Regions from separate parts of the Paenibacillus sp. PvR098 genome, predicted to be linked through region 2. Evidence: riboswitches for the same ligand, from Rfam matches in the RefSeq annotation. Region 2 holds a riboswitch; each other region holds the start of a gene.
What was found. A riboswitch is a leader RNA that binds a small molecule or an ion and turns the genes downstream of it on or off. The one in region 2 is predicted to bind cyclic di-GMP.
Positions count from the first base shown of each region.

Region 1 (10,483 bases), 1.7 Mb from region 2:
GATAAAAAATAAAAACAAGAAAGCGGGAACAGCATGGGCCGTAAGTGGAACAATATTAAAGAGAAAAAAGCGTCAAAGGATGCCAATACCAGTCGTATTTATGCAAAGTTTGGGCTCGAAATCTATGTGGCTGCAAAGAAGGGCGAACCCGATCCAGAATCGAATCAAGCCTTGAGATTCGTACTGGAGCGAGCAAAAACGTACAATGTGCCGAGAGCGATCATTGACCGCGCGATTGAAAAGGCAAAAGGCAGCTCTGATGAAAACTATGAAGAACTTCGATATGAAGGCTTTGGACCGAATGGATCCATGGTCATTGTGGATGCTTTGACTAACAACGTCAACCGTACCGCTTCGTCTGTGCGTGCTGCATTTACCAAAAACGGTGGGAACATGGGAGTAAGCGGTTCGGTAAGCTATATGTTTGATGAAACGGCTGTCATTGGCGTAGCGGGTAAAACAGCTGATGAAGTAATGGAGATATTAGTGGAAGCCGATGTAGACGTACGCGATATTCTTGAGGAAGATGAAGATGTTGTCGTTTATGCTGAACCTGACGCATTCCATGCAGTACAAGAAGCATTCAAAAAGGTTGGCATAACGGATTATACAGTTGCAGAATTAACAATGCTTGCACAAAATTACGTAACACTTCCAGAAGGCACTGAGGCACAATTTGAAAAATTGATAGATGCATTAGAGGATCTGGAGGACGTTCAACAAGTATACCACAATGTGGATTTCGTTGAATAATCCGACAATTCTAACGTATCTTTATTAAAAGAAGTGGGGACTTAGCAGTTTTCGGTATCGACAACGGAAGCCAAACCTCAGGTGGTTGAGGCTGGCTTATTTCGTCGGGACAGTCGCTGCATGCGGCTTGATCTGTTAGTCGGGTATGATCTCTGTTCGAGTTTTAGTGGTGGAGACAATGGCTGCTTGGGGTCATGCTCAGCGATCCGTTGCGTGTATGATTTTGATTGAAAGGTATGCATAGAAAGAACTCACTCTGTACTATGAGATGTGGGTTCTTTTTTTTCCTGATCCGACTCCGAAACGAAATCCCGCTTTAACGATGGAAATCCGTTGTTATCTCGTTATCCCCATCCAGTCATGACTATTCACGTTCCATAATATCACCTGGCATCCAAGTGTCTGACATAATTTGGCAGGGTAAAGACAGACAGGGAGGGAGCTCTTATGTTAAGCCGTTATTCTATTTGAAATGGGCAGCCGTACTTCTGCGATCGTTCCGATTCCGACTTTACTGCGGAACGTGATGTTGCCGTTATGGTCTTTAATAATTTTTTTACAGACGGTCAGCCCTAGGCCTGTGCCCTTTTCTTTCAAAGTGAAAAACGGTTCCCCCAGCTTCGCAACGCGATCTTCCGGAATTCCGATTCCCTGATCTTCAACAGAAATTAATAGCGTTTCTTGATCTTCCTGCTTCGTTTTTATGAAAATTTGACCGCCCTCAGGCATTGCTTCAAGAGCATTCTTTAACAAGTTGATAAATACTTGTTTCAAATGGTTATCGACACACGTGATCAGGGGAAGCTTATCTTCGGCCCGAAAGGTTACCAACGTATTATGCAATAACGCTTGCGGGTGCATAAATGCAATGATTTGCTCTAAAAGCTCCTTGATATTGGTTTCCTTGACCATCTGGACTTGCGGTTTGCCTAAATAGAGCAGTTCGTTGGTGATGGTCTCAATCCGATCCAGTTCCTCATACATGATGTCTAAAAAAGAGGGCTTAAACGTTTCTTTCTTCATTAATTGAATGAACCCTTTCAGTGACGTTAAAGGATTGCGGATTTCATGGGCAATACCCGCCGCGAGCTCGCCAACCATGGATAGCTTCTCGGTTTCTCGTATGAGTTCTTCTGTTTGTTTTCGTTCCGTAACATCCCTGCTAATCACAACGACCTTATCTATTTCACCTTTGATGCCAAGCACCGGCATGTAATGGGATTCAATCCAAACCCAATGACCGCTTTCATGCAGGTATCGGCATTCCGCTCGGGCCGCTTTTTTCTCTATGACGAGTTCCGTCCAAAGTTGAATCAGCTGAGGATAATCTTCTGGGTGTATCATTTCTTTGATCCCTTTTCCTATAAATTGTTCTGTTCTTAAACCGATGACCGGCAGATAAGAGGGAGAAAGATACACTGCGTTTCCCTCCACGCTCAGAACAGCAATTAAGTCCGAGGAATTTTCCGCAATCAACCGATAATTGGCCTCGCTGTGTTCTAACCTTTCTTTTGATTGGCGAAGTTCTTCCATAACTTTGTAAGATTGCCTAAGGGATTCTATAAAATGATAGGAGAAAATCGAACCCAAAATAAAAGCAACCGCAAAGTGTAAAAGTTCAGGATCAAACAAACTGGAGTAAGCTCCGAGGTACCATAAATAAGCATAAACTTCTATCATGACCGCTAAGGTGATCGTGTACCATTGCTTAGATCTTGGGATTTGTGACTTCATAATAATTTGAGTGATGGTTATCGTGCACATGAGACTCATTAGAAAAGCTACCGGAGAAGAATCGGTAAACATGAGAATACGAAATATAAAAAGCAGCAGGGAGGAAACCAGCGTAGGGATCCAACCCCCATAAAATAAAGCGAGAACAACGACGATTTGCCGCAGATCTGCAACATTGCCGTTGAGCGCCTTGCCAATATACATTAAACAAACGCCGATGACCCCGTAAAAAAAACCGATGATCAGTTTATCTGAGAGCGGAGAAAACCAATTCAAAGGCTTTCTGCGATTGGTAATATACCGTGAAATGAGAAAAAGGGAAGAAAGAAGCAAACTTATATAAATAATTAATTGTAGAACCACACTATTACCCTCCTAATGGTGTATGACAAAATGATGTATGAGCAACGGTAGAAAATTTAATATTTTTCCGATTTGAGATGTTGATAGCTTAGCTGTGTTGTGTATTTATTATATTACAGTATGAACAAGGACAAAATACCTAAAAATAAAGCCTACCCGCTCGAATTGGTATTGCGGCATACGCATAAAGCAATGTGAGCCCTAATGTCATAGTGGAATCAATAAAAAATATGTCTGTATTTTCCTGCTACGAGCCTTACTATGGACGGATAAGGAGAAAATGCCGGAAAGTGTTCATATGTATGTGATGTCGGGGATTTAATCATTCGTTCCTGAATTGCTACTTGATATTAGTAACACCAGCATGTTACTATGAGTTAGTCAATTTGTCGAAAATTGTCATTTTACCAATTGAAAAAGGCAAACCTGTCGAAAGGCAGGGACGCAAAGCCACGGGTCTAAAGTTTCATGCTATGGCAGCCGGGCCGTCAATGGGGGAAAAAGAGACTGCCCCGTTTTTTATAATGGGGACAGTTTCTTTTTTTATTAGGTATCAAAATCAGGGAGGTAATGCCGAGCGCGCTTAACGGAACTTCTGGAAACAAAGGTAGTATACAGTGTACAACTCAGAGGGGGAACACACAAGCATGTTGAAAATGAGCATTAAGTACCGACTAATGATCGCGTTTCTAGTGATTTTAATTTTGCCATGCAGCGCCATCGGATGGTCTTCATATCAGAATGCAAAGAGCCAGATTACCGAGCAAATTGAGCAAAATGCAAGCATCAGCGTTGATTTTACGAACAATCAAATTAAGGATATTATGGCCTCAAGCTTATCAAATATCGATTATTTGGGGAAAAATCTTAATGCTGATTTATCGGCTCCGGAGATCCGAAAAGTATTTGAAACATTTTTGGAGATAAACGCTGAATTTGAAAATGTACATTTTGCAACGCATAACCGTGCAATGTATACATTGCCTGAATTAAAGCTGGCCGCAGACTTTGATCCTTCCAAACGGCCGTGGTTTATTAAGGCCATGGAAAGTAAGGGGAAAGCTGTCGTTAATGATGCCATCGCCTCCGCGGACGGGTCAGGTAATGTAGTGGTAATCCAATCGAAAACATCCGATGATGGTTCTGGGATTGTGGGCGCGACATTGAAGCTATCAAAAATGGCTGAACAAGTGAAAAACATCAAGGTAGGCCAAAAGGGCTATGTCATTATTATGGACAAAGACCAAAAAATCATTATCCATCCGACGGAAAAACCAGGCTCCAAAAGCGAATCCGAATCGACCGCAAAGTTTTACGAGAAAGCCTCTGGAACGGTTGACGTTAATTTTAATGGTGAGCAGAAGAAGGCGGTATTCGTAACTAATCCGGACACCGGATGGAAAATTATTGGAATTGTTGATGTTTCGGAGATCACGGAAGCGACCCGAGGCATTTTCCTTACGACCATCGCAGTTATTGCTGTAGCTATGGCACTTGGAATCTTGCTCGTATTCTGGATTGTCCGTTCCATAACTACGCCTCTAAGAGAATTAATGAATTCGACTGAAGAAATCGCAGACGGAAATCTGACCGAGGAAATCGTAATTCGTTCCAACGATGAATTAGGGCAGCTATCTGTCTCCGTTAACCAGATGGTACATAAATTACGAGGTTTAATCGGGGGAGTGATAGATTCCTCTGAAAGAGTCACTGCCGCATCGGAACAAATTTCTGCAACGACGCAAGAGATTGCCGGCGGAAACGCATCACAGGCAGAAGCCGCGCAGAACATGCAGGAGCTGTTCAACGAATTGTCCGTGGCAATCAATTCCGTTGCAGAAAGCGCAGAGGAAGCGGCTGAAATGGCTTCTAAAACGACAGGCATCGCGCATGAAGGCGGAGATATAGTCAAAAAATCCATAACCGGCATGACCCAGGTCAGCTCGCAAATGACACGACTTGAGGAAGACTCCAATAAAATCGGGGATATTATCGAAGTCATTGACGACATCGCGGAGCAAACCAATCTGCTCGCCCTTAACGCAGCCATCGAAGCCGCACGCGCCGGAGAACAAGGCAGAGGATTTGCAGTGGTCGCGGATGAGGTTAGAAAGCTCGCCGAACGCAGTGGTGATGCAACCAAGCAAATTACAGCTATTATTAAAGGGATGCAGGAAAACACTCGTAAGAGTGTAATGGCTGTTTCTGAAGGCGTGAATCATTCCGAAGAGACAGGGAAAGCCTTTGAAAGAATTATTGAAATGATTAACGAAACGGAACGTAAAGTAGGCGAAATTGCGGTTGCGTGTGAAGAGCAGGCTGCCCAGTCCAACGAGGTGATGCATTCGATTGAAAACATCTCATCCGCAACTGAGCAGGCGGCTGCGGCATCAGAGGAAACGGCGGCGACTGCACAATCACTCTCGCAGCTTGCCGAAGGCTTGAATGAGTCTGTATCTATCTTCAAAATTAAATAAATAACATTGCGTATGGTTATTCCGCCATTGAACGCATATAGTTATCACCGCTTCCTATTGCCATAGTAGGGTTCCTCCTTGGTGACTTTAGCAATTACCAAGGAGGAATCCTATTTTTTGTTGTAAAGAGCTAGCGATAAGAGATTTCAAAGAAAAGTTGGTAAGTGGACTAAAATTAAATAGAAGTAAAAAAGGAGACCTCAGCCGGGTCTCTTTTTTCTTGGCTTACATTTCGGATGTTCCCTTGTATAAGAGGAAGGTAAATGGAAGTCCTGCTTCGTGAGTATCTAGGTCGTACCGTCGAAATCATATACGCCTTGACCGTGAAAACAAAATCATATGAATTCTAAATTATTTTTTAGGAGAAAAGCGTGATAATCACCGTCTCAGCTAAATAGAATACATACTGTTTGGTTAATATTTCCAACACGAAATAAATTGAAGAGAAGGGATGTAAAGCAAATGGCGGACGATATCCATTATGGGAGAATACCTGCTCAAGGAAAGACCAAGGGGAAGATCGGGGTGTTGGTCGAGTCCCATTATGATGAGACCGAGTTTCGGGCGTTTAATGAATATTTTCCTAAGAACGGTTATTCAGTCGATTATATCAGCCATTTGTGGGGGAAAGAATATCTGGACTTTGTGGGCAACGATGGTACAAGCTGTGTCAGGGTGGACGTGGAGGTATCCGACATCCGTACGGAGGATTACTGCGGTATTGTGCTGATCGGTGGTTACGCTATGGACCGGCTGAGATATGAGGCGAATCCGAAGCAAGGTCAGCTCAATCAAGCGCCGGCGGTTCAATTTCTGAGGGCGGCGGTTGAAGCATTGAACCGGGGACAGGTGAAAATCGGAACCATTTGCCACAGCCTCTGGCTCTTCTGTGCAGATCCGCAGCTGCTTGCCGGCCGAAAAGTGACCTGTGCGCATAATGTCATATCGGATGTACAAAATGCAGGGGCAGAGGTTGTTTTCGAGGGAGATCAGACCCAAGAGCTGGTCATTGACGGTAATTTAATCACCGGGAAGCATCCAGAAGTAGTTGAAACCTTTGTCCGTGTATTTTTAGAAGAAATAGAGAAAGCCGTGAACCGTAATCCACTTCCGGAGGAATGTCATCAAGAAAAGAGTCAATGACTACCTCGGCCTAACCGCAGATTACTCCAGGCGGGGTCGGGTATCCAACCCGCTGCCGGCCAGAATGATCGAAGACGGTATACAGTTTGCCGGGTTGAAGAATGCGGTACTTCCGCCGGTCAATGCGTCCTACGTTCGAGCAGATCGAACGGGAAAACAAAGAGTGGTGGCCGACCCACTGCGAAGCGCTTAGACAGGGGCGGGCGGATATTTTAACCGCTGATAATCGGGAGGACTTAGGCCGCAAACTCGTGTTTATGTCCAACAATGAGGTGAAACATTAGATGGCGTTCACAATTGATACGTATGTTGGAAGCTTATCGGTATACGCAGGAAGACCTCACCCGCTAGGGGCTACCCCGGATCAGAACGGCGTCAATTTTTCTTTGTTTTCCAGTCATGCCACTAGCGTAGAGCTTCTCTTATTCGAAGGCCCCCAGTCCGTCGAACCGTTCTTAACGGTTCCTTTCTATCCTATTGAAAACAAAACCTTTCATTTCTGGCATCTCTATATAAAAGGCGCAAAGCCCGGGATGTATTACGCTTATCGGGTGGACGGTCCTTTTGATCCGAAGCAGGGTCAGCGCTTCAATAAAAACAAAGTATTGATAGACCCTTATGCCAAAGGCAACAGCAACGTGCTGTGGAACCGGGTCGATGCATGCACGCCGGAGGATAACCTGACGACCTCCATGCGCAGCGCGATCATCGATGTTGCGGATTATGATTGGGAAGGCGATAAGCCCATCAACCGCCCGATGAGCGAAACGGTCATTTATGAAATGCATCCAGGCGGGTTTACAAAATCCCCTACTTCAGAGGTAGACCATCCGGGTTCATTTCGGGGCATTATTGAGAAAATCCCTTATTTAAAAGACCTGGGCATTACGGCAGTAGAACTGATGCCCGTGTTCGAATTCGACGACAAAGAAGTGTTACGAATGTCTCCGGAAAATGGGGAAATTCTTATGAATTATTGGGGTTACAGCACGGTCAGTTATTTTGCTCCGCACCGGGCCTACTGCGTGGATTCGGAAGCCACCGAGCACATCAACGAGTTCCGCGATATGGTGAAGGCGCTGCATAAGGCAGGAATAGAAGTCATCCTGGATGTTGTCTTTAACCATACGAATGAGGGCAATCATATGGGGCCCACGCTTAATTTTAAGGGACTGGACAACAGCACCTATTATTATCTAAGCGAGAACAAGGAATTTTATATGGATTATTCCGGCTGTGGCAATACCGTCAACTGCAATCACCCGATCGTGGAGAAGATGATCGTCGAGTGTCTGGAATTTTGGGTGCAGGAAATGCACGTTGACGGCTTCCGCTTTGATGAGGGCTCGATCATGACTCGGGGAGAAGACGGACGGCCCATGGTGCATCCTCCCGTTGTGTGGCATATTGAGCTTTCGGAGACGCTGTCCGATACGAAAATCATTGCAGAAGCTTGGGATGCGGCGGGTCTATATCAAATCGGGCATTTCCCAGGGTACCGCTGGGCGGAATGGAACGGCAGGTTCCGCGACGACATCCGCCGGTTCGCCAAAGGGGACCCCGGCATCGTTGGGGAAGCTGCCTCGCGAATCGCAGGGAGTGCGGATATTTATCAATCGAGCGGGCATCTACCGATTAACAGCATCAACTTTATTACTTGCCACGACGGCTTTACATTAAATGATTTGGTTTCCTATAACGGGAAGCATAATGAAGCCAACGGCGAGTGGAACCAAGACGGTATTAATGACAATCTGAGCTGGAACTGCGGATACGAAGGGGAGACCAACGACCGGGAAATTGAAGGTCTCCGCAACCGACAGGTTAAAAACATGGCATCATTCCTCTTGCTATCTCAGGGGGTTCCGATGATCTTGGCAGGGGATGAAATCAGAAGAACGCAGCACGGAAATAATAATGCTTATTGCCAGGATAACGAAATCAGCTGGTTTGATTGGCGTCTTACGGAAAAGAACCAGGACATCTACCGTTTCTTTAAGGAAATGATCGCCTTCCGCAAAAGGCATCCCGTACTGCATCGGAGAAGATTTTTCAACGGTGAATTGAATGACCGGGGGCTGCAGGACATGATGTGGCACGGATGTAAATTGTTCAGTCCAGGATGGAACGATCCGGAGTCTAGGGTGCTTTCCTTTACCTTGGGCGGACTGAATCATGATACCGATATTCACGTCATTCTTAATATGGATTACCGAGATCTTGATTTTGAACTTCCATCTATAAGCAATCGTTCATGGTATCGGGTGGCGGACACGTCGCTGGCGGCCCCCCAGGATATCGTTTCCGACGGCCAGGAAGTACAGTTTAACGGGTCAGTCTATCCGGCAGCAGGCAGAAGTGTTGCTGTTTTCATGTCCAAATAGATGGAGGAATCGAATGAATAACTTGAACTTTACTTTTTCGGATCTGGTTGCGGGCTATGTTACCTCGACAGATTGGAGTGCAAATAAATTTAAGCTTAAGACCACGGACGGCAGGGAATACGAAATTGAGCTGACTTCAACAACGTACGGGGAATTGGTGCGTAATTTCGGTGAGCCGTATTTGGATCGTACCGGCCAGATGCAGGAGCTCATCCAAGCAGGCAGCTACCTGTTTGCCTACGGCGTCTTCTATCCGGAAAGCGGGAGCACGCGTCTGGAAGCGAAGCATCTGGTCTTCAATGGAAAGCAAGGGTCGGAATTCCGCTTTGAGGAGCGTGACTGGTGGGTTCAGCAGCTGCAAAATTTAGCGGACTTTTATTTGCGCTCCCAATTTGAAGGCGGGGAAATCAATTACCGTAATTACCGGACGGCATTGACGCTTGAAGGAAAGAAGATCAATAACACGAACCGACAGGAAACGGATACGATCTCGCGCCTGGTGTACGGCTTTGCTTCGGCCTATATGCTGACCGGGGATGAACGGTTTTTGGAGGCGGCAGAGAAGGGAACCGAGTATTTGCGGGATCATATGCGCAATGTGGATACGCGGGAGAATATTGTTTATTGGTACCATGGGATTGATGTGAACGGCTATGACGATAAGAAAATTTTGGCCTCTGAGTTCGGTGACGATTATCATGCCATCCCGATGTATGAGCAAATTTATGCGCTCGCCGGTCCTACACAGACGTTTCGTATCACAGGAGACAGCCGTATATTAGATGACATTGAGAAGACCATCCACTTGTTTGAAAAATTTTTTCTCGATAAGGAAAAAGGCGGCTATTTCTCTCACATTGACCCGGTTACCTTCAATCCGCGCAGCGAGTCGCTGGATAAAAACCGTGCCCGTAAAAACTGGAACTCTGTCGGCGACCATGCTCCCGCTTATTTGATCAACCTCTGCCTTGCACTGAACGACGACAAGTTCAAAGAAATGCTCGCCTATACCGCAGATATGATTCAGCAGCATTTTCCCGATTATGAGAACAGTCCTTTCGTGAATGAGCGCTTTCACGAGGATTGGAGCCACGATCAGGAATGGAGCTGGCAGCAAAACAGGGCAGTAGTAGGACATAACTTGAAAATTGCCTGGAACCTGCTTCGGATCCATCATGTTCATCCGAACGGCGATTATGTCACTTTTGCAGAGCAAATCGCTCAAATCATGCCGAAGGTAGGAGCGGATCTGCAGCGTGGCGGCTGGTACGATGTCATGGAGCGCAGCCTTTCAGAAGGGCAGGAGAAGCATCGTTTCGTTTGGCACGACCGGAAAGCGTGGTGGCAGCAGGAGCAGGCGATTTTGGCTTATTTAATCATGGCGGGGTCTTTGGGCAATAGCGAATATTTAAAGCTGGCCCGTGAATCTTCCTCCTTCTATAATGCCTGGTTCCTCGATCACGATGCGGGAGGCGTATACTTCAACGTCCTGGCGAACGGTTTGCCGTATTTGCTCGGGAATGAACGGCAAAAAGGGTCTCATTCGATGAGTGGTTATCATTCCTTCGAGTTAGCCTATCTGGCGTCGGTCTATACCAATCTGCTGATCACTAAACAGCCGATGGATTT
Region 1 covers NZ_JAFIBU010000001.1:3,881,525-3,892,007, forward strand. Annotated here, with positions in the region: gene JOE45_RS19165 (YebC/PmpR family DNA-binding transcriptional regulator) at 34-753, shown strand; gene JOE45_RS19170 (ATP-binding protein) at 1,204-2,850, opposite strand; cyclic di-GMP riboswitch class I at 3,260-3,343, shown strand; partial or broken gene JOE45_RS19175 (methyl-accepting chemotaxis protein) at 3,615-5,327, shown strand; gene JOE45_RS19180 (DJ-1/PfpI family protein) at 5,790-6,470, shown strand; gene glgX (glycogen debranching protein GlgX) at 6,755-8,854, shown strand; gene JOE45_RS19190 (AGE family epimerase/isomerase) at 8,868-10,483, shown strand, end outside.
Region 1: linked by a shared signal. The riboswitch ahead of JOE45_RS19175 (methyl-accepting chemotaxis protein) and the one ahead of JOE45_RS10800 (methyl-accepting chemotaxis protein) in region 2 are both predicted to bind cyclic di-GMP.

Region 2 (10,483 bases):
TCACTCAACGAAAGAATCCGTATTGGATGAATTTTATCGTGGGTACGGCGGGAGGACAGCAATGGGGCAATTATGTTCTGGAAGGGTTAATTTATGAAATTGTAAAAAATAGCGTGCCCACCCTTCAAAAAGTACATTTACCTTTATCGGCTCAGGGGCGTTTTCATGTTTATCTACAGTTCAAAGATCCGAGGCCGGGAGATGCACGTGAAGCGATCATGCAGACGTTAACGATCGATCCGAGAATTAAACATGTATTTACTTTTGATGATGATATCGATATTCATGACGAAGCGGAATGTCTTTTTGCTTTAGCGACAAGGACCCAATGGGATCGGGATGTCATGGTGTTCCCTAACACAAGAAGTGTCGGTCTTGATCCGTCGGCGGATGAGGATTCGGTCACTACCAAAGGCGGAATCGATTGTACGATGCCGGCCGGAAGAGCCTATTCCAACCGGAATGCGATTGATAAAGAAGTGGCGGAGAGGATTAAAGCCGTGGAATACATTGATCCAAACATTTTAAATCAGGTGAAGTCAGAAAAACTGTAATACATCTCATATCGATGATCAAACGAAGGGAGATTGGTTTGGCTATGAATAAAGTGTACTGGTTGACCTGTCCTGAGTGCTATTTTAAATATTATGTCGGAAGGGAGCTTCTTGAAATCAAAAACTTTCCGACGGTATGTCCGAAATGCCATTATGAATATCTTCCCGAGCAATCCGCAACGAAAATCGAAGGTGTGAAGTAGCGCCTTTGGATATCATCATACTTTGTTTACAAAGGGGGGAACGAGATGTTGAGTAAAGCTTGGGGCAGAAGAAAAGGTGCTTTTTTTACTGCTGTATTAGGTTGTCTAATTGCAGCCTCTACAGCTTGCGGCGGACAGACGGCTGCTCCCAAAACAAACCCGAATGATCCCCAAAACACGAATGCCACCCTTTTAGGATCTACCAGTACGGACTCCGGTTGGGAGCAAATAGTAAATGAAGCGAAGAAGGAAGGAAAAGTGGTATTGTCCGGTTCACCGAGCCCGCTCTGGAAAAAATCGTTAGTGGATGCCTTTGAAGCGGAGTATCCGGGTATCAAAGTGGAATATACGGGAGCGAACAGCAGGGACTTCTGGCCTCGTGTCAAAAAAGAACAGGAGCTCGGACAATATTTGTGGGATCTGCGTGCGGGTGGAGTTAGCGGAGATGCTTACGAATCAAAAAGGGCAGGGCTCTTTGATCCTATCCGACCATTGATCCAACCGGAAAATACCAAGGATAGTGTTTGGTTTGGCGGGTTTAACGGAGCTTTTGTTGACAAAGAAGGCCAATATTTTTTAAGTTACCTTGCTTTTGCAGAACCAACCACTTTTGTAAATCGGGATTTTATATCGGAGGCTGAGTTGTCTTCATCAAGTCAGCTGTTAGATCCAAAATTTAAAGGAAAAATATCGATACAAGATTTGCGAGGCGGAGCGGGTCAAAGTTCAGCGGCGGCCCTTATGAATATGTATGGAGAAGATTTTATAGTAAATCTGTTAACCAACCAGGGCTTGGCCATAACCTCGGATAACCGCCAACAAGCTGAATGGCTCGTTAGAGGGAACTATCCTATCACCATTGGATTCAATGCTCCGGAATTGGCGCCGTTTGCTGCGCAAGGACTAGGGAAAAACATTGTTACGTTAAAAGATGACATGCCTCCGCAAGGTACAGGGTTTGGCGCATTGCAGCTTTTGAAAAATGCCCCTCACCCCAACGCTGCCAAAGTATATGTAAATTGGCTTCTGACTCATCAAGCGCAGCAGCAGCTGGTGAATGCCGTAAAATTAAATAGTCGTCGTCTGGAGGTCCAACCTGGTGATCCAACTACGGTTTTGGATATGCAAAATAAGGATAAATATTTTGTGCACTCTAGAGAAGAATATGTTGATTTAAAGCTGCGAATTATAGAATTGGCCAATAAGCTGCTGAAAAAGTAATTTCTTAGAAAAACATTTGGGCTGCATCGCACCTTTGGATGATGCCCAGAAGGGCAATAAGCTTTGATGAACAACAACCTCACCCTCCGTTTTTCACCATGCGGACCAGGGTGAGGTTTTTTGATTTAGGGAAGCTTTTTGTTGGATTGCCAAAATCAGCAAAAGAGAAAATAACGCCTTGCTCCCCTTGTTTTAATGAAAAAGATTTGGGACAATAATAAATAGGTTATTAGCTATTCGGCCGCTGAAGCAGAGGGCTGAAATTTATCGTTTTGAAAAGAGGGCAACGAATGAATAAGGAATCCATATATGGATTGACATTGGATCAACTGACAGCATGGCTTATGGAGCAAGGCCACAAAAAGTCTCGCGCGGCACAAGTCTGGGATTGGCTTTACAGGAAACGGGTAACGGACTTCTCAGAAATGATAGATGTCAATAAAGAGTGTATTCAACTATTAGAGGATCATTTTGTCATCCAAACCTTAACAGAACACATTAAGCAGGAATCTGAGGATGGAACGATCAAGTTCTTGTTCAAGTTAAGTGATGGCAATCTGATTGAAACGGTATTAATGCGACATAAATTCGGTTTATCGGTCTGTGTGACCACCCAAGTAGGCTGTAACATCGGATGCAGTTTTTGTGCAAGCGGGTTATTAGCCAAAAGTCGTGATTTATCCGGCGGCGAAATTGTGGAACAGATTATGAAGGTACAGCTTCATCTGGATCAAGCGAAGCAGGACGAAAGAGTGAGTCACGTTGTGGTGATGGGGATCGGCGAGCCATTTGATAATTTTAATAATCTGGTGAATTTCCTGACCGTGATTAAAGATCATAAAGGATTGGCTATTGGCCCGAGACATATCACCGTATCGACCAGCGGCCTTGCCGATAAAATTGTTGAATTTACCGATGCCCATTTGCAGGTGAATTTGGCGATCTCACTGCATGCGCCAAATAACGAGCTGCGAACGCGGATCATGAAAATTAATCGTGCCATTCCCATAGAACAATTAATGCAGTCGATTGATTACTATTTGGAAAAAACGAACCGCAGGATTACGCTGGAATATATTCTGCTTAAGGATGTAAACGACCGCACGGAGCATGCGCTGGAGCTGGCTGACCTGATTGCCGATAGACGACAGCTCGTGAATGTAAACTTAATTCCATACAATCCGGTGGACGAACACAGTCAATATCAGAGAAGTGAACAAGAATCGGTAAGGGCGTTTTATGACACGTTGAAAAAGCAAGGCGTTAGCTGCAGTGTCCGACTTGAACACGGGACCGATATTGATGCCGCTTGTGGACAGTTAAGAAGCAAACAAATCCAAGTAGGGTAAATAACTTGGGATAGAGTACATGCGTATCCGTTCATTTGGGTACGCATTTTTTTGCCGATAGAGCGCTATACCGAATTATCAGTAACAACCAGCTTTAACTTCAAACGAACATTGGAGCAGCGGCGAGTACTTTATGTTACAATGGGCTGTAGATCACGATGAGGAGATGACTACACATGAGCGAACAAATCAATGAGAAAGAGCTTGTAGAATACATAGCAAGCAAAACGAACGTGGACTCCAAAAAAATTATGCTAGTGTTAAAGCATGAACAGAAATTTATCAACAGTGCGAAAGAGAACACCAAGGGAGAGGTAGAAATTGATAGCGACGAGCTCGTCGATTACGTAATGAGCCAGTCCGATGTCCAATTAGATGAACTGACCGTTGAAGCGATTTTGGACGCCGAGATGGACTACTTGATGGACAAAGGCATGGCGGGTTATGAGGATTAGCCGTATCTAAGGCCGCATAACTCCTATATAAGTAAAAGCCGATTCCCAAGTGATAGAGAAAGGGGATCGGCTTTTTCGTATGTATATGGTTTCAACAGGAAAAAGCAGGTTGCCTGAGCAACCTGCTTTTGCTTAGTAGAGGATAAGACTGCTGCTTACGGCGTCAGTTCTGGCGCCTTACGGTGATGCGTGTTCTGTTCAAAAGAATAGGCTAGTTTGAGCAGTGTCGCTTCACTGAAAGCCCGGCCGAAGAAATCCACACCGACTGGCAGTCCTTCAGAAGTAAATCCTGCCGGAACGGTTACCGTTGGCCAGAAGGTAAAGGTGCTGAGCTTAAAGCCTTCACCGATCGACTGGTATTCTTTCATTTGAGTTGGATCAATTTTGACTGGCGGATTAGCTGACGTAGGAAAGATAAGTGCGTCAAGCTGGTTGTCCGCCATCATTTTCAGGACGGCATTTTGCGCATACTTCGTTCTGTAAAGCAAGATATCTTTGTACTCTACCGAATCCAACGACTCGCGGCTGTTACGCTGCTTGAGCATGCCTTCGTTGGAAGGATGGAAGTTACCGTCTTTGATGATTTCATCCAAGGAGCTGTAAGGAGCGCCTTCGCCGAGCGATTTTAAGTAGTTGTTGAAGTCGAATTTAAATTCCCAAGCGCTCAAGCTGCCGTACTTGTTGATTTCGGCAAAATTCGGAATGGTCACGTTGTCTACAATAACGGCTCCGGCTTTCTTCATATCCTCGATCGCTTGGTTCATGACCTTGTTGACTTCCGGATTCGTACCGAACACTTCGCGGACTACACCGATACGGGAGCCTTTCAGACCTTCCTTGTCTAGGTATGCTGTGTAATCAACAGGTACTTGGCCAACGCTCTTTGCTGTCGAAACGTCTTTCGGATCATATCCAACAGTTGCGTTCAGAATCAGAGCAACATCCTCTACGGAACGGGCCATCGGACCGCCTGTATCTTGCGCGTTGGCAAGCGGCGTAATGCCGTCAACACTTGAAAGTCCAACGGTTGGACGAACGCCTACGAGACTATTGAACGAAGATGGAACACGTACGGAACCTCCTGTGTCAGTCCCCAAACCTACTGCAGCAAAATTGGCTGCAATTGCTGCGCCTGTGCCGCCGCTGGAACCACCCGGTACGCGGGTGAGGTCATACGGGTTTAAGGTCTGACCGCCTAGAGAGCTGACCGTCGTATACCCGAACGCGAATTCGTGGAGATTGGACTTGGCCAGAATAATCGCACCGGCATCCTTCAGTTTTTTCACTTGGGTAGCGTCGTCAGGAGCCATAGCGTCTTCCAAGCATTTACACCCGGAAGTAGTGGGCATGTCGACTGTATCGATATTATCCTTCACGATGACCGGGATGCCGTGCAGTGGGCCTCGTGGTCCTTTCTCGGCACGTTCCTTGTCAAGCTGATTCGCTATTTCAATCGCCTGAGGATTCAACGTAAGAATAGAATTCAACGCGGGTCCTTGGTTATCATACTTTTCAATCCGGTTCAAGTATTGCTGAACAAGCTCCTTGGATGTTAGTCGGCCTGATTCCATCGCCTTCTGCATATCCGTAATGGTAGCTTCGGGAAGCGTGAAAGGCAATAAGTGACTGTACACTCGGTTGGCGAGTACGGCTGCGTCCCCGTAAGTGAGCGGTTTGCCGTATCCGAACGATTCGGACGATACGCCGTTCATCAGTCCCGCTTGTCTGACGTTCAAAATCGAAGCCGCATAAGGACTGTTAGCAGGAACATCGGTGTAAACAAATGTTTTCGCATAAGGAGTTTTAATGATTTGATTCAGCACGGAAGCGGATTTTTCACGGGTGAGCGCTCCGTCGGTTTTTGGAGCAGCAACGTCCACAGAGGTTCCGGCGGCTTTGCCTGCGGCATGAAGAGCGTCGATGAAATCTTTCTCCACTACGGAAGAATTGAGCTTGGAGGTTTCCTTGAATACCTCCGGGAGCCAGCTTTGGGCAACGGCTATCGTTACTTCGGAAGACGGGTGAGAAGCGACCTGGATCGGATTAGCTGCAGGAGCAGCATACGCGGCTACAGGAACAAGTGCCAGGGTCGCAGCGGTATAAGTCGATATAAGTGCGTACTTCAATGGTTTCATACTCTACCTCCGTTTATGTAATGTTTATTGACAAAATCCGATTATAGTAGCTTACAAAAGAAATGTAAATAAACAACCAGAAAATTTTGTCGAAATTCATAACATAATTTGTATAAGCGGCCCAAATAAGTCTAATAATCGACAAAAAAATATATTGATTGACAAAATTGATCAAATTAATGTAATTTAATAAGATTGAAATTTGATTCAAAAGACCTAAAACATAATATTTCCTAGTGATAATGGCAAACTTATCCGAAAGGTGAGGGCGCAAAGCTGCGGGTCTAATGCGAAAGCGATGACAGCCGGGTTACCAAAAGGGGTAATAAAGGACCCTGTGTGGTCCTTTTTTTTATTTTTATATTGATGGGAGGCGCATGTTATAAGTTGCCAGATCGTTCACTATCATTGGCAGCTTCATTTGCAAAATAGATATAGTTAAACAGATAAGGTGTAACCAATTCAGAGATCATAAAAATGCCGGAAATGTTGTAGATGGTTGCTTTGCATTAAATATTAACTAACATGGGGGAACAAATGTATGATGAAGATGACAGTCAAAAATCGCCTAATGATTGCTTTTCTTGCGATTTTAATCTTACCATGCTCTGCTATCGGATGGTTTTCTTACCAGGAGGCAAAGAACCAAGTAAGCCAACAAATAGAGCTAAATGCCTATCAAAGTGTTGAAGTTACGAACAATCAAATTAAAGATATCATGGCTTCAAGTCTATCTGATGTCGATTACTTGGCAACTAAACTTGGTGTAAATTCATCTTATCCAGAGATTAGACAAGAATTGGAAACCTTCTTGACAGTGAACCCTGAATTTGAAAACGTACATTTCGCAACCAATACGAAGTTGATGTTTACCTTACCTGAGCTAAAGCTACCCGCGGACTTTGACCCTACGGTACGTCCGTGGTGGATCAAAGCTGTGGGTAGTGCAGGGAAGGCAGTCGTGAACGATGCCATTGCCTCGGCGGATGGGTCGGGTAATGTAGTGGTTATTCAATCAAAAACATCCAGCGATGGCGGAGGTGTTGTAGGCGCGACTTTGAAGCTATCCAAAATGGCTGAACAAGTGAGGAATACCAAAGTTGGGCAAAAGGGCTATGTTGCTATTATGGACAAGGATCGCAAATTCGTTATACACCCGACGGGAAAGCCGGGAACGAAAAGCGAAGATCCATTTATTGAAAAGTTTTACGAAAAAGACAGCGGTATTGTTGAGTATATGTTTAATGGACACCCAAGAAAGTCTATATTTGCCACTAACCCGGAAACCGGTTGGAAAATTATTGGTGTCATTGATGTTACAGAACTTTCGAGTTCCACCCAAGGCATCCTCAATACGACCATCGCCGTCATTGCCATCGCTATTGTGATCGGTATCCTGCTTGTATTTTGGATCGTGCGCTCCATTACTAGGCCGCTTAAAGAATTGATGAGTTCTACGGGGAAAATCGCGGGTGGAGATTTGAGCGAGGAAATCGTTATACGTTCCAAGGATGAACTCGGGGAGTTATCAAACTCCGTCAATCAAATGAGGATCAACCTTCGCCATCTAATTGGGCAAGTCGGTATAAATACGGATCATGTTGCCTCAACTTCGGAACAGTTATCGGCGAGCGCAGAACAGACTAGCAGAGCGACTGAACAAATTTCAATCTCGATTCAAGAGGTCGCGTTAGGCACGGAGAAGCAAGTTTCCAGTGCAACTGAAGCAACTGAAGCAGCTGCAGAAATCTCAAGAGGAATGAATCAGGCGGCATCGTCTATTCAAAACGTTGCAGATTTAACGAGCACTGCGAGCAATAAAGCAAACACTGGAAACACAGTCGTTAGGCAAACGGTTGAGCAAATGAATTTGGTACAACAGTCGGTCAGTCAAACGGCGGGTGTGGTTAACACACTAGGCGAAAAATCCAAGGAAATTGGGCATATCGTTGAATTAATCAAACAAATTGCCAATCAAACGAACTTGTTAGCTCTAAATGCCGCGATTGAAGCTGCACGGGCTGGGGAACATGGGCGAGGGTTTGCTGTAGTAGCTGACGAAGTACGGAAATTAGCTGAGCAATCGGGTGATGCAGCGGCTCAAATTCGTGAACTCATCCAAGAGATTCAAACGGAAGCGGATAAAGCGGTTGAGTCTATGAATGATGGTACATCCATTGTCCAAGAAGGTATTAAGATGGTTCATTTAACTGGTGAAACCTTCGGAGACATTGTAAATTCAATCGAACGGTTGGCTGCCGAATCCCAAGAGGTTTCTTCTATTGTAGAACAAGTTAATGTAAGCTCGCAAAGCATGGTGGAAATGATGGAAGCTGTAGCTAATATTGCCGAACAATCCGCAGGCAATACACAGAACGTCGCTGCATCCGCAGAAGAACAAAATGCCTCTATGGAGGAGGTAGCATCTTCAGCGGAAGCTTTAAGTATGATGGCGCAAGAGCTGCAAGATGTTATAAGTAAATTCAAAGTGTAGAACAAACGGGAATAGGGGTGGGGTGATAAAGCGGTTGAAACCCGACGCACATCCCCCCAATGCCCAAACCGTTTGCAATTAAGGACCGTCCGGTGTTTTTTCTGTACGGTTTTTTGAATAAGTAAAAGCCGATTCCCAAGCATAGAGAAAGGGGATCGGCTTTTTTCTGTATGTTTATAACTCTTTCATAAGCTCCTTCAGCTCGGCGATGCTGCGAGGAGGGGGGCTTTCCACGCGAACTTTCGCGGGTAAACTCGACCAGACTTGCAGCAGCATGGGCGGTTCCAGACCGAGCGAAATCATCAAGTCCTCCTGTTTAAACACGTCGTAGGGTATGCCTTCCAGCAGGCATTTCCCATGATCCATCACCAGGATCCAGTCCGCCCAAGCATAGGCCAAATTCATATCGTGCGTAGCCATGACGACGGTGGTGCCGCTCTCATGAATCCGGTTTAATTCCTTCATGAGCTGCCGCTCGGACAAGCGGTCCAGATAAGCAGTCGGTTCATCCAGCAGGAGCAGCTCCGGCTCAAGGACCATCACTCCGGCAAGGGCAACCCGTTTTTTTTGGCCGAGGCTCAAGTGATGAATGGGTGTGTTGGCTACAAGCTCCAGACCCATGGACGCAAGCACATGTTGGGTACGCTGGGTAATGTCATGCTCGGGTATCCCGGCATTTCGTAGACCGTAGGAGATATCTTCGTACGGCGTACTGAGAATCAGCTGATGCTCCGGATCCTGAAACACAAGTCCAACCTGCTGCCGGAGCTTTTGGAGGTCACTCGGACGATAGGACATAGGAGAACCCTTCCAGCTCATCTCTCCGGCGGCAGGGCGGTGAATGCCGATCGCATGCAGGAACATGGTGGATTTGCCGGACCCGTTATGGCCGCAAATCGCGGTTTTCTTGCCTGCAGGCAAGCTCATCGTCAATCCTTGAAGCGCCTCATCCCCAGTTCCGGGGTAGCTGTAGCGTACATCGTGAGCCTCCATTAACGATTTCATATCATATCCCTCCAGCGAAGCCCCAGCTCGAATAGCAATAATAAGGTCACTCCGATACGGCTTTCCCATACATAACGCAAGGGCACGGGGCCCGCTTGATAAGGAGCCAGTTGAATATCTTGCGTAAATCCTCTTGCTATCAGACCATGCGATAGACTCTTAGACCGCTGCATCGTCTTGCCGAACAACCGGACGATCAGGATAGCCGTATCCTTCAGCCTGCGATCGAAGCCGGTCTGACCGCCGCGAGCCCTTTGAGCCGTATACATCTGCTGAGCCGTATCCGAGAGCACGAAGAGAAAGCGGTACATGATCAGCATCAATTCCAGCACCAACGACGGCACACGCAGTTTTTTCATCACCTGAAACAGATCGGACATTGAAGTGGTCAGCATGAGAAAGGTAATACAGGATAAACAAGCGATGATCCGGATGAGCAGGCCGAACGCTTGGTACATGCCTGCTTCCGTTACATAAGCCGTCCACTGTGCAAAGGTAAAGAGGGTGATCCCATTGGTGAGGGCCGTTACGGAATCGGTAGCTGAAAACTCGATGACAAGCGCCGGAAGACTGGCTGCATAGAAGAGGCAGGACGCCCCGATGAGCAGGCTGTACACTTTGACGGGGACCTGGGCATATTGGGTAGCCCATAGGAACATCCAGCCCATGATCAGGAGCTGAATGACGGGATGAGCTAAGTAAGACAGCACCAACAGAGAGGCTGCGAATCCGCTTTTCCACATCGGAGAAACGGACCGCAGCTTGTTCGTATAAGAGAGCGTATCGATCAGCTTAATCATAACGTTTTGGATTTGGAGGCTCTGCCCTTGAACCATCCGAACGCATAGCCGATGAAACCTGCGCCGATAGCAGCTTGCAGGGCAAACAGCATGCTTTCGGTTTCACCCGGAGGCTCCATCAGCGGGGAAAACCAGGGCTCATAAGCAGGCTGAATCTCGGTGATCATTTCTTCCGCAGCGCCGTCAGCTCCGCCAAATTCGCCGTTCACGAACAGGAGGGGAAGAACGGCCAATAATACAACGATGATCAAGATGAGAACGCTCATT
Region 2 covers NZ_JAFIBU010000001.1:2,154,405-2,164,887, reverse strand. Annotated here, with positions in the region: gene JOE45_RS10825 (UbiD family decarboxylase) at 1-554, shown strand, start outside; gene JOE45_RS24185 (cysteine-rich KTR domain-containing protein) at 569-757, shown strand; gene JOE45_RS10820 (ABC transporter substrate-binding protein) at 803-1,978, shown strand; gene rlmN (dual-specificity RNA methyltransferase RlmN) at 2,269-3,327, shown strand; gene JOE45_RS10810 (hypothetical protein) at 3,504-3,782, shown strand; gene JOE45_RS10805 (amidase family protein) at 3,938-5,917, opposite strand; cyclic di-GMP riboswitch class I at 6,152-6,235, shown strand; gene JOE45_RS10800 (methyl-accepting chemotaxis protein) at 6,459-8,411, shown strand; gene JOE45_RS10795 (energy-coupling factor ABC transporter ATP-binding protein) at 8,586-9,416, opposite strand; gene cbiQ (cobalt ECF transporter T component CbiQ) at 9,413-10,252, opposite strand; gene JOE45_RS10785 (energy-coupling factor ABC transporter substrate-binding protein) at 10,213-10,483, opposite strand, start outside.

Region 3 (10,483 bases), 710 kb from region 2:
GATTTAGAGTTTAACGGCAGAAAGCATTATGACATTCATCCTATGGAAATTATCGAAATCGGGGCAGTCAAGCTGGACGACCGATTTGAGATTGTAGATACGTTCCAAAGCTACATTCGCCCCAAATTTCGATTAAATAAATTCGCCTTACAGTTTACAGGCATTCCGAAAGAAACCTTGCTTCAAAGCGATCGGTTTCGAAACGTGATTGACAAGTTTATTGATTTTTGCGGAGAGGATTATAAGATGCTGGCTTGGGGCGGCAGCGATTACTTTCATTTATTCGTGGATTGTAAAGTAAACGGAGTCGCTGACGAATGGCTTGCGAAACTGATTGATATGACCTCAATGTTCGAAGGAGGCCTGCACAAAGCGTTGGCGGGCTATGAACTGCAGCCGATCGGTCAGCACCATTCTGCACTCGATGATGCGCTGAATGCGGTTCAGCTGCTTCGGATCAAACCAGAGACCGTCGCTTCTGAACGATATTATGGTAAAGATTTATTTAAAATATGTACGGGCGGAATTAAAAAACAAATTGCGTCCAGTCTGGACGAAGCTTTATCAAGTGATCATGTCCTGACATGGGACAAGTTTATAGAAGATGAGAAGGTTCAAACGTATTTCTCGATTATGAAGCTTACTCCCTCTGAAATTCGGATGGTCAAACAGCTGTTCGAGAAATTCTTTAAAATGAAATACGGACGCAGGGCTAAAAAGCTGCAGCTAGCTTAAATGAAGCTGCAGCTTTTTTTTAGTTCAGTCCGTTTTTTTCCTCTACTGGATATGTTGAAGATTTACAGCATTCAGTGCAGTAGACGGAATGAATACATAAATGCAGCTTCATGTCCTCGTCGTACCCGTTAATCATCTTTAGATCATCGATGGGCCGGTAAGGGGAGTAAGGTCCGTAAAAATCGCTAAGTTTTCCTTCATCACTCGCCGGATGTCCGCATACAGGGCAGGGGTACTCTAGCGGTTCCATTCCATTACATACTGCGCAGTAATAAGACAAGTTCATCGCCTCCGAATTTTTCTATACGGGTTTAGATTGCGCTAATCTCGAACAAACAAAGCTTTCTTACGGCTAGGTTGTCATGTATACTTGTCATATATTCAAACATCATCATGGGGGAGAACATTCGATGAGTCAATACGGGGATTTCGGCGGATTGGGCCGACAATACTTGCAAGCCGAATCATACGGGGCGGCAACTTTTTGTTTTTATCGCGCGATTGTGGAAAATCAAGAAAACGGTAACGCATGGAACGGTCTTGTACTGTCCCTGAGCCTGATGCGTAAAGAGTATGATGTACAAACGATTCTTGCCCGTTTTGCCATGCAGCAAGAAGTTCCTTACGATAAGGAAATGATTTCATTTGCCATGATGATGTGGCGGCAAAGCCCTGGAGCCATGGCGGAATGGCTGCGAAGCATGCTTACCCGGGACGGCTTGAGCACTCAGGAGAAGCAGTCGTTTATGCAGATGGCCGAGGAATTGGAGCAATCGTATCGGGATTTGGTCGAACGTTACGGGGAAGCGACGCTTAAGGAGCAGAGCATTCTAAGTCTCTCCGAATATGCGAACCGGCGGATTGAGCTCGATTGGCTGATGGCAGAGCCGCTTGATAACGTTTATGAGCAGATCAAAATATGGCTCGAGCAAGATGCGGAATCGGTGCTTACCGGAATCCGTCTGCTGTGCATGATTCCGGATGCTCGCAGTGAAAAGATGCTGCGGAGGGTTTGCCGCAACGAGGCGATCGATCCAAAAGCCAGAACGCATGGGCTGCTTGCTTTAAGATGGCTGGGTGTACGCGGAAACGTAAAGCTGAATAAGTTTGAAGAATCGTTCGTCATAAATCTTGACGATCCGAAGCCGGAGCTGACCATCTCGGTACCTGTAGCGTACAAGCCAGCGCTCGACCGCATGAAGTTGTGGATGGCCATGCAAAAAGGTTTCGTCACGCCGGAGGATTACGAGAAGCATGCAGCTACAGACGAGCCAGAGATGCCCGCCGCGCTCGCGGCAAAGGTAGAGGAAGCGGATATTCCGGGAATGCTGCAGGAAGTGGTCCATACACTGATTCGTGCGGCTTACGATAAATATTATCCATTGGTTCCTACTATCAGAGGAACACGGCAATGGAGCGCTGCCCTTCTGATGCTGATGAAAGATTACGTTGAAGGGATCGGCGAGGAATGGTCGTATGGAGAGCCGGAGCAGGATGAAACGGCTGTAGGACACCGGAATTGGCTGGTCAGCGGCAGTCCTGAGTATTACGATAGCATTAAAGCGACCAGAAGGCTTAGAACGGGTCAAGCTGGATAATGGACATAATACAATGGGGCTGCGAAAGACGCAGCTCTGTTTTTTTAAATCCACGTGTTTTGAAATCCGTTGTTTCAAGCCGCGTGAATTTGGTTATATACCAGCAAGATATTCGGTATGATACAGTATAGGGAATGTTTAGGAGTAGGAGGGGTTGCAGCATGAACCATTTCTTGTCTAAGCTAAAGCAAGGGGCAAGCCGCGCGGCAGATAAAGCCCAACAAGCTATAGAGGTGACCAAAATATCGGCGCAAATCCATTCGAAGCGAAAACAACTTGACCAAAACATCTATCAAATCGGTTTAGAGGTGTACGAGGCTTATAAATCGGCAGACCTTAGCATGGCGGAGAAATCGGTACGAATGTATTCGCAGGAGAATCAAGCCCTGGAGGTACAAATCCGTGAATTAGAAGAACAGATCCGTTTATTGAAGCATGAGAAACGGTGTGCTTGCGGTCTATCTGTTCCCGAGCAGGCGAAATTCTGTACAGACTGCGGCGCACGTTTGGAGGCAACGGGAGTACCTTATTTACCGCAAATAAAGCAGACACCCCCGCCGTATGTTCCTAACCGTCCCGAGACTATGGGCGAGCCGCTAAGGAAGGACGTCACGCCACGGATCCGATCGGAATCGCACAAGGAACCCCCCAAGTTATTCGAATAGGTTGTAAATGAAGAAGGAGTCCTATCAAAGGGCTCCTTCTTGCGTAAAATGAAAACTCGTGATGCGGGCGTACCTGAGTTGATTTATGGTGAGCTTTGCTTTGCATGTTCTGGCGTATTGAAAAACAGCTTCATCATTGGAGGAGTTACTAATGTTGTTATTAATATAACAATAACAATCACAGCAAACATATTACTGTTCAAGAGGCCGGAATCTAATCCCATTGCGGCAATAATTAGGGCCACTTCGCCGCGAGAAACCATTGCAGCCCCTATGCCAAAAGAATTCCTCCAGCGAAAGCCCGCTAATTTAGCTCCTAAGGCTGAGCCAAACAGTTTTGTAAGTATTGCTATTACACTTAAACCTACAATAAGCCATGTATTTTGCGTGATCCCCACGAACTCAACGGTGACCCCAATGGATGTAAAGAAAACAGGAACAAATAAAGAATAGCTTATCGTTTCCACTTTTTCAGCAACTTCATGTGTATGTTTAGTTAAGCTGATCGCTACACCCGCAATGTAAGCTCCAATAATGGCTGCTACCCCGGCATATTCAGCTAAATATGCGTAAACGAAACAAATGATAAGTGCGGCAGAAATCACGGATTCCGTTACGCGAAGAGGCGCAAATTTTTTTAAGATCCAAGGTACCATTTTCCATCCAATAAGGATCGCCATAGCAAAAAATAAAACCTTTTTCAAAATCACCGATGCTAAGTCTACTTCGCCGCCTGCAAAGCTCATGACAAAGGCCAGTGCAATAATGACAAGAATGTCATCAATTACCGCAGCACCAAGTATGGTTGTTCCTTCTCTAGATTTTAATTTTTCCATCTCTTTAAGAGCCTGGACAGAAATACTAACACTTGTGGCTGACAGCAATAGACCGAGAAATACGGATTCTATTGGTGGGAGTCCGATCATTTTACCCGCTAAATAGCCTACAGATAAGGGCGCAATAATTCCAAGTATGCCTACATATATCGAGCTCTTCCCTGTACGTTTGAACTCCTTCGTATCGGTTTCAAGACCAGCTATAAACATCAAGAGTATAACACCGATTTGACTGAATTCTTTAAGGATCTCCGTGTTAGTTATGACTCCCAGGACAGTGGGGCCAAGAACGATACCTATAAGTAGTTTGCCAAGTACGGAGGGTTGTCCTAACCTGCTGCTGATGTCCCCGGCCATTTTAGATGCTAGCAATATGATAGCTAATTGAAATATAAGCATAGATGCTCCACCCTTCTGAACTTTCTTAGTGTACGCCGCTTTAAGGTAAGAAATACAAAAAGAACCGGGGTACCTTTGAAAGAGGTGGGTGAGCATTCCAGGCGAATGATCGCTGGATTCGACCAAGATTCGTCTATACCGTTCAAGCTGAGCTTCGTAAGCCGCAGCCGTCGCTGCGGGACTCGGCTGAGGCTTGGATTTTGGCGGGGGGTGCCCATCACACGGTCTTCTCTTACACCGTTACTGCGGGTGCATATATCCGACTGGGCGGAAATGACGGGAATGGGGTGCGTGGTCATCGATAAGCACACTTCCCCGCGAGCTTTCCGTAACGAACTGTGATTGAACGATGCCGCATGGCGTTTACGTTAAAACGAATAAAACTCTTGAATTATTAGTATATCCAATGCTATAATAATAGAGTCAACAAATGAATATTAGCAGTTCTTAGGAGGAGCCTGTCACAGACGCAATCAGTCTGTACAGGCTCCTTTTGTGCTGCAAATCAATTATGACGGGAGTGGTAGGCTTTGCTGTTTTTCTTTCAATTATTAATCATTTTGGTCTGCACGAAACTCGCAGGGGACCTCTGCGTAAGGCTTGGCCAGCCTGCTGTCCTAGGCAAGCTCATCGTGGGTATCCTCATTGGACCCGCGTTGCTGGGATGGATCCAAAATTCAGATTTGCTGCAAGCGTTCAGCCAAATCGGGGTTTTGTTATTGATGTTTATTGCCGGTTTGGAAACGGATGTCCAGGAGTTAAACCGGAACCGGAATTCATCGGTTACAGTGGCCGTCGGAGGGATAATCATGCCTCTGCTTGGAGGATACTACGGAGGGCAACTCATGGGGCTTGGGCAAGCCGAATCGTTGTTCCTGGGTTTACTGTTCTCGGCGACTTCCGTTAGTATTTCGGTGCAAACGCTTAAGGATTTGGGACAATTAAAAAGTAGAGAAAGCGTTACTATTCTTGGCGCAGCCATCGTTGACGATATTTTGGTCGTCATTCTGCTTGCATTCTTGATGAGCTTTTTTGTGGGCGGCGGGGACGTCAGCTTAGGGCTGCTGATAGGCAAAAAAGTACTGTTCTTTGCTCTCATCATTGTTCTCGGCTGGAAGGTCGTTCCATGGGTGATGAAACGGATCGCACCGCTGCGCGTGTCTGAAACGGTCATTACTGCTGCACTGATCGTCTGCTTCGGTTTTTCTTACCTTGCCGAGTCGCTGCAAATCGCTGGTATTATCGGTGCGTTCGCAGCAGGGATCGCGGTGGCCCAAACGAATTTTAAGACAGAAGTCGTGCACAAGCTGGAGCCAATCGCTTATGCAGTGTTCGTTCCCGTGTTTTTTGTCAGTATCGGTGTTTCCGTAACCTTTGACGGGATTATGGACCAGCTTCCGCTCATTGCCGGGCTTACTGTAATGGCCGTATTGACTAAGATCATCGGATGCGGCTTGGGAGCACGTGTGACCGGTTTTAATTGGAAATCGTCTTTAAGCATCGGAGCGGGCATGGTATCCCGCGGCGAGGTGGCCTTGATTATTGCGGCCATTGGACTCGAAATGAATCTTCTACCACAGGCGTTTTTCACATCGGTTATCATTGTCGTCATTCTGACTACCTTGATTACACCTCCGCTTCTCAAATTGTTGTTCGGTGAACAGAAGGAATTAGCGAGCAACAAGGGAGAAACAATGAGCATGTAGTCCCTCCTGAGGGTACTTGCCAGTGGGATGGCCTCGGCCATACAAGCTCCATCACCCAGAGAGGTACCAAACCGCCTTGACAGTTGGTTGACTTGTCCCTTTAACATGAACCTCGTCGATATGACGGTAATCTCTCAACACCTTCAGCGCCTCCGGCTTCTCAATTTCGAAGCTGGAAGCGCTCTTATTTTTCTTTTGACCCCTCAGGCCGACAATACGGTTTATTTGTGGTATGATGGAGAGAGTAATACCAAGATCTGAGTCGTGCGCGACCAAGTGTAAGGCTATTACTACAGGGCTCCGCTTCAGCCGGATGCGTTTGTTAACTATTTAAAGGAAGCCGTATAACGGTCTGTTGGTCTGCGTTTTCGCTCTTGTATTTTCGACATAGGATGCTATAATACATTTTACAATCGGTTTCATTCGAGCAAGGCAAACTTGACGGAAGTCAAGGAAGCAAGCTAAAGGGACTAATGTGTTAACTAAGTCGCCAGCAGCCGAAGGACCAGAGGATATCGTCTGATGCGGGCCTCCCATACGGCTATAGGGAGGTCTTTTTTAGTGAATCAGCATGTATATCGCAAGGTTCATACGAGTCTTACGAATCATCTTGACCAACGCACGTGCCCTTTATAGGTCATGGAAGCCGTTTATCCTTGCGAACATACAACATTCAAGTGGGGGTAATCCGGGGTGAAAAAAATAATAATCGTAGACGATTCCTTATTTATGCGAATGATTCTGAAAAATGCCTTGGATGAATTCGGGTATGAAATTGTGGCCGAGGCGAGTAATGGCGTAGAGGCCCTTACGCTTTATTCTGAACTTAAGCCGGATTTGGTTACATTGGATATTACCATGCCGGAGATGGACGGCCTTACCGCGCTGCAGGAAATCAAAAGGTTGGATCCGGAGGCGAAAGTCATCATGGTGTCTGCCATGGGGCAGCAGGCGCTTCTGATTCGAGCAGTATCGATGGGCGCTATCGATTTTATCGTCAAGCCCTTTAACAAAGATCGCGTCAGGGAGGCTTTAATGAAGGCTTTTGCCTGAACGCATTAGGCTTTGCAGCATCGTATCCACAAGAGGAGAAGAACGGGGAGCCGGTTTTCTTCTTTTTTGAGTTTGTGGCCGTTTCTTTGATACAATGAATGAAGCGCTTGCCTGAATGGGCAATCCATTCCAATACCAAGGAGGAGTAAAAATTATGGAAATCCACTATCATGGGCATTCCTGCGTGCAGCTTAGTCACGGAGGGCACTCTCTGATCATCGATCCGTTCATTTCAGGTAATCCTTTGGCCGCTACGAAACCGGAGGATCTACAGGTAGAGCACATTTTACTTACACACGCACACCAGGACCATATTCTGGATACTGTTCCGATCGCAAAGAAAAATGATGCCACTGTCATCGCTACCTTCGAGCTGGCAACGTACATGAGCTGGCAGGGGACGAAGACGTTTGCTATGAATATTGGCGGCCGCACCTCTCTTGGTTATGCAGACATCGAGATGATCCAAGCGTTTCACAGCTCCGGCATCGTGCTTGAGGAAGAAAAGAAGATCATTTATGGAGGCATGCCGGGCGGTTATATCATTCGCTGGAACGGGTTAACCATTCTTCACAGCGGGGATACCTCACTGTTCTCCGATATGAAGCTGATCGGAGAGCGTAACCAAATTGATCTGGCGTTTCTACCCATCGGCGATGTGTTTACGATGGGACCTCAGGATGCGGCACTAGCTGCAGAGTGGTTACGAGCCAAAACTGTTGTACCTCTGCACTTTAATACGTTCCCGCCAATCCAGCAGGATGCGCAAGCGTTCGCGGAAAGCCTTACAGCTAAGGGAATCACGGGCAGAGCGATGCAGCCGGGCGAAACCTGGATGCTAGAATAGACTTGGGGGTCGCAGTTTGAATCTCAACATCATACTCGTACATACGGAGGAGCAGCTTAAAGGCTGCTTTTCCGTTCGAATAAACGTGTTTGTGGAAGAGCAGCAGGTACCGCCAGATCTCGAAATGGATGAGTTCGACGATTCTTGGATGGCTTGCCGGCATTTTCTTGCAACCGAAGGCTCAAAGCCTGTTGGGGCTGCCCGCTGGCGGATGTATGACGGGCAGACGGCAAAGCTCCAGCGAATCGCCGTGCTCGCGTCTTATCGCGGACGTGGAATCGGCCGCGAGCTTATCCAAGCGATGGAGGCTGACATTCGGGCCCAAGGCGTTCCTGCGGTCATCCTGGATGCGCAGACGCAGGCTGAGTCATTCTACCGTAAGCTCGGGTACGAGACGATCTCGCCCGAGCCGTTTATTGATGCGGGCATATGGCACGTGCGCATGCGCAAGAAGCTCTTGTAGGTCGGCAGCCGACGGCACAACGTTGTTAGCGTGAAAATTAGTCTATCCAGCGGTCCGGCAAGGACAAGCCTCGGCTGTAAGGATGATTTTCAGCGTAGCGGCTTCTGAGGCTGATCAGCTCAACAATTGAACAGAGTTACTCTGCATTCATTAAGCTTCCGCAGCTTTCGCGCGGGGGCTTTTTATTTTCCCGCACTACCTATAGTGAATTAGGCTCGTCCTATGTTAGAATGTTTTTACTCAAAGGGGGATGCGGGAGAACATGAATAAGGTTATACGCAAAATACCTGCCCGGGAATATGCCAGCTTGCTGCAGCACTATTTGAGGCCTCAGCGCAAAAGTATGGCTATTCTTGCGGTTCTGCTGTTAAGCGGCATTGCGATGCAGCTCATCAACCCGCAAATCATTCGCTACTTTATCGATACGGCGCAGGAGCAGGAGAGCAGCAGACCGCTGGTTCTTGCCGCCGGGTTATTTATAGGTGTTACATTGGTGCAGCAGCTGATGGCGGTGGGGGCGTCATATATAGGCGCTAACGTCGGATGGATTGCGACAAATCAGCTGCGCGAGACTGTGGCCGCTCACTGTCTGAAGCTGGATATGTCATTTCACAAATCTCAGACCTCCGGCGCGCTCATTGAACGGGTGGATGGGGACATCAATAATTTGTCTAACTTTTTCTCCAATTTCGTGATCATGCTGGTGAGTAATTTGCTGCTTGTGGCAGGTATGCTCGTGCTGCTGTTTCGGGAAGGCTGGCTGATCGGCATGGGGATGCTTTTTTTTGTGATTTTTGCCATCGCTTCTATTCAATATATCCGCAAATTTGCGGTGCCGCATTGGGGCAAGCTGAGACAGGTGAACGCTACTTTTTACGGTTTTCTTGGCGAGCACTTGGAGGGTACAGAGGATACCCGCGCGAGCGGAGCAACGGGATATGTGATGTATCGCTTTCACAGTTTGCTTCGCGAATGGCTGCCGATCCGTATTCGGGCGTATCTCGGCTGGGCTTCGATGTGGATTACGACGCTGCTGGTGTTTGCGATTGGCAGTGCGGTTGCTTTCGCAATCAGCTTCTATTTGTGGAGGCAGGGCTCGATTACGATAGGGACGGTATATATGATTTTTTACTACACCGAACTGATGGCCAAGCCGATTGAACAAATCAGAACCCAAATGGAGGATCTGCAAAAAGCGGACGCAAGTATCGTACGTATACGCGAACTGCTGCAGACCCAATCACTCATACAAGACGGTAAGGGCGCTGCCATACCGGAAGGTCCGTTGTCAGTGGAATTCGACGGCGTCGAATTCGGATATGATCCGGAGAGCGCAACACTTGAGCATGTCAGCTTCCGTCTAGAGCGCGGTCAGGTGCTGGGCCTGCTCGGTAGGACGGGCAGCGGCAAAACGACTTTGGCGCGGCTTCTTCTGCGTTTTTACGACCCGGGACAAGGGCGTATTGAGCTTGAGGGGATCGATATTCGGGAAGCCAGGCTTCACGAGCTGCGAAGCCGTGTCGGGATGGTAACGCAAAATATCGAGATCTTTCAAGGGACGGTGCGCGACAATCTGACGTTCTATGACGAGTCGGTCGATGACCGGAGAGTCGAGGAGGTGCTGAGGGAGCTCGGTTTGGTTCATTGGCTCCGCACGCTGCCCCGTGGACTGGATTCCATGCTGGAATCAGGCGGGGGCGGCCTGTCAGCTGGAGAAGCTCAACTGCTGTCGTTCGCCAGGGTGTTCCTGCGCGACCCGGGACTCGTCATCCTTGACGAAGCTTCGTCAAGGCTTGATCCTGCAACGGAACAGCGGATCGAACAAGCTATGAACCGGCTTCTTCTCGGTCGTACCTGTATCATCATTGCGCACAGGCTTGCGACGATACAAAGGGCCGATCAAATCCTCGTTCTGGATAACGGACATATTGCGGAGCAAGGGAATCGGGAAAGGCTGGCTGCCGATCCCCATTCCCATTACAGCCGAATGCTTCAGGTAGGAATGGAGGAGCTGCTGGTATGACGACATTCTCCTTTTTGTGGAAGCTGACGCGTTACCGTAAAGGATTGTACTTATGGAATGCGCTCGCTTGGTCATTGATTTATTTGGCCCCGATTGTGCCGGGTCTGATTACGAAGCAGTTTTTTGATATGTTGTCGGGTCATTCGCTCTACCATTTC
Region 3 covers NZ_JAFIBU010000001.1:1,447,464-1,457,946, reverse strand. Annotated here, with positions in the region: gene JOE45_RS07300 (3'-5' exonuclease) at 1-735, shown strand, start outside; gene JOE45_RS07295 (HEAT repeat domain-containing protein) at 1,146-2,333, shown strand; gene JOE45_RS07290 (zinc ribbon domain-containing protein) at 2,495-2,998, shown strand; gene JOE45_RS07285 (cation:proton antiporter) at 3,082-4,233, opposite strand; partial or broken gene JOE45_RS07280 (L-arabinose isomerase) at 4,386-4,575, shown strand; gene JOE45_RS07275 (cation:proton antiporter) at 4,764-5,939, shown strand; cyclic di-GMP riboswitch class I at 6,361-6,441, shown strand; gene JOE45_RS07270 (response regulator) at 6,633-6,992, shown strand; gene JOE45_RS07265 (metal-dependent hydrolase) at 7,147-7,839, shown strand; gene JOE45_RS07260 (GNAT family N-acetyltransferase) at 7,856-8,302, shown strand; gene JOE45_RS07255 (ABC transporter ATP-binding protein) at 8,565-10,325, shown strand; gene JOE45_RS07250 (ABC transporter ATP-binding protein) at 10,322-10,483, shown strand, end outside.
Region 3: linked by a shared signal. The riboswitch ahead of JOE45_RS07270 (response regulator) and the one ahead of JOE45_RS10800 (methyl-accepting chemotaxis protein) in region 2 are both predicted to bind cyclic di-GMP.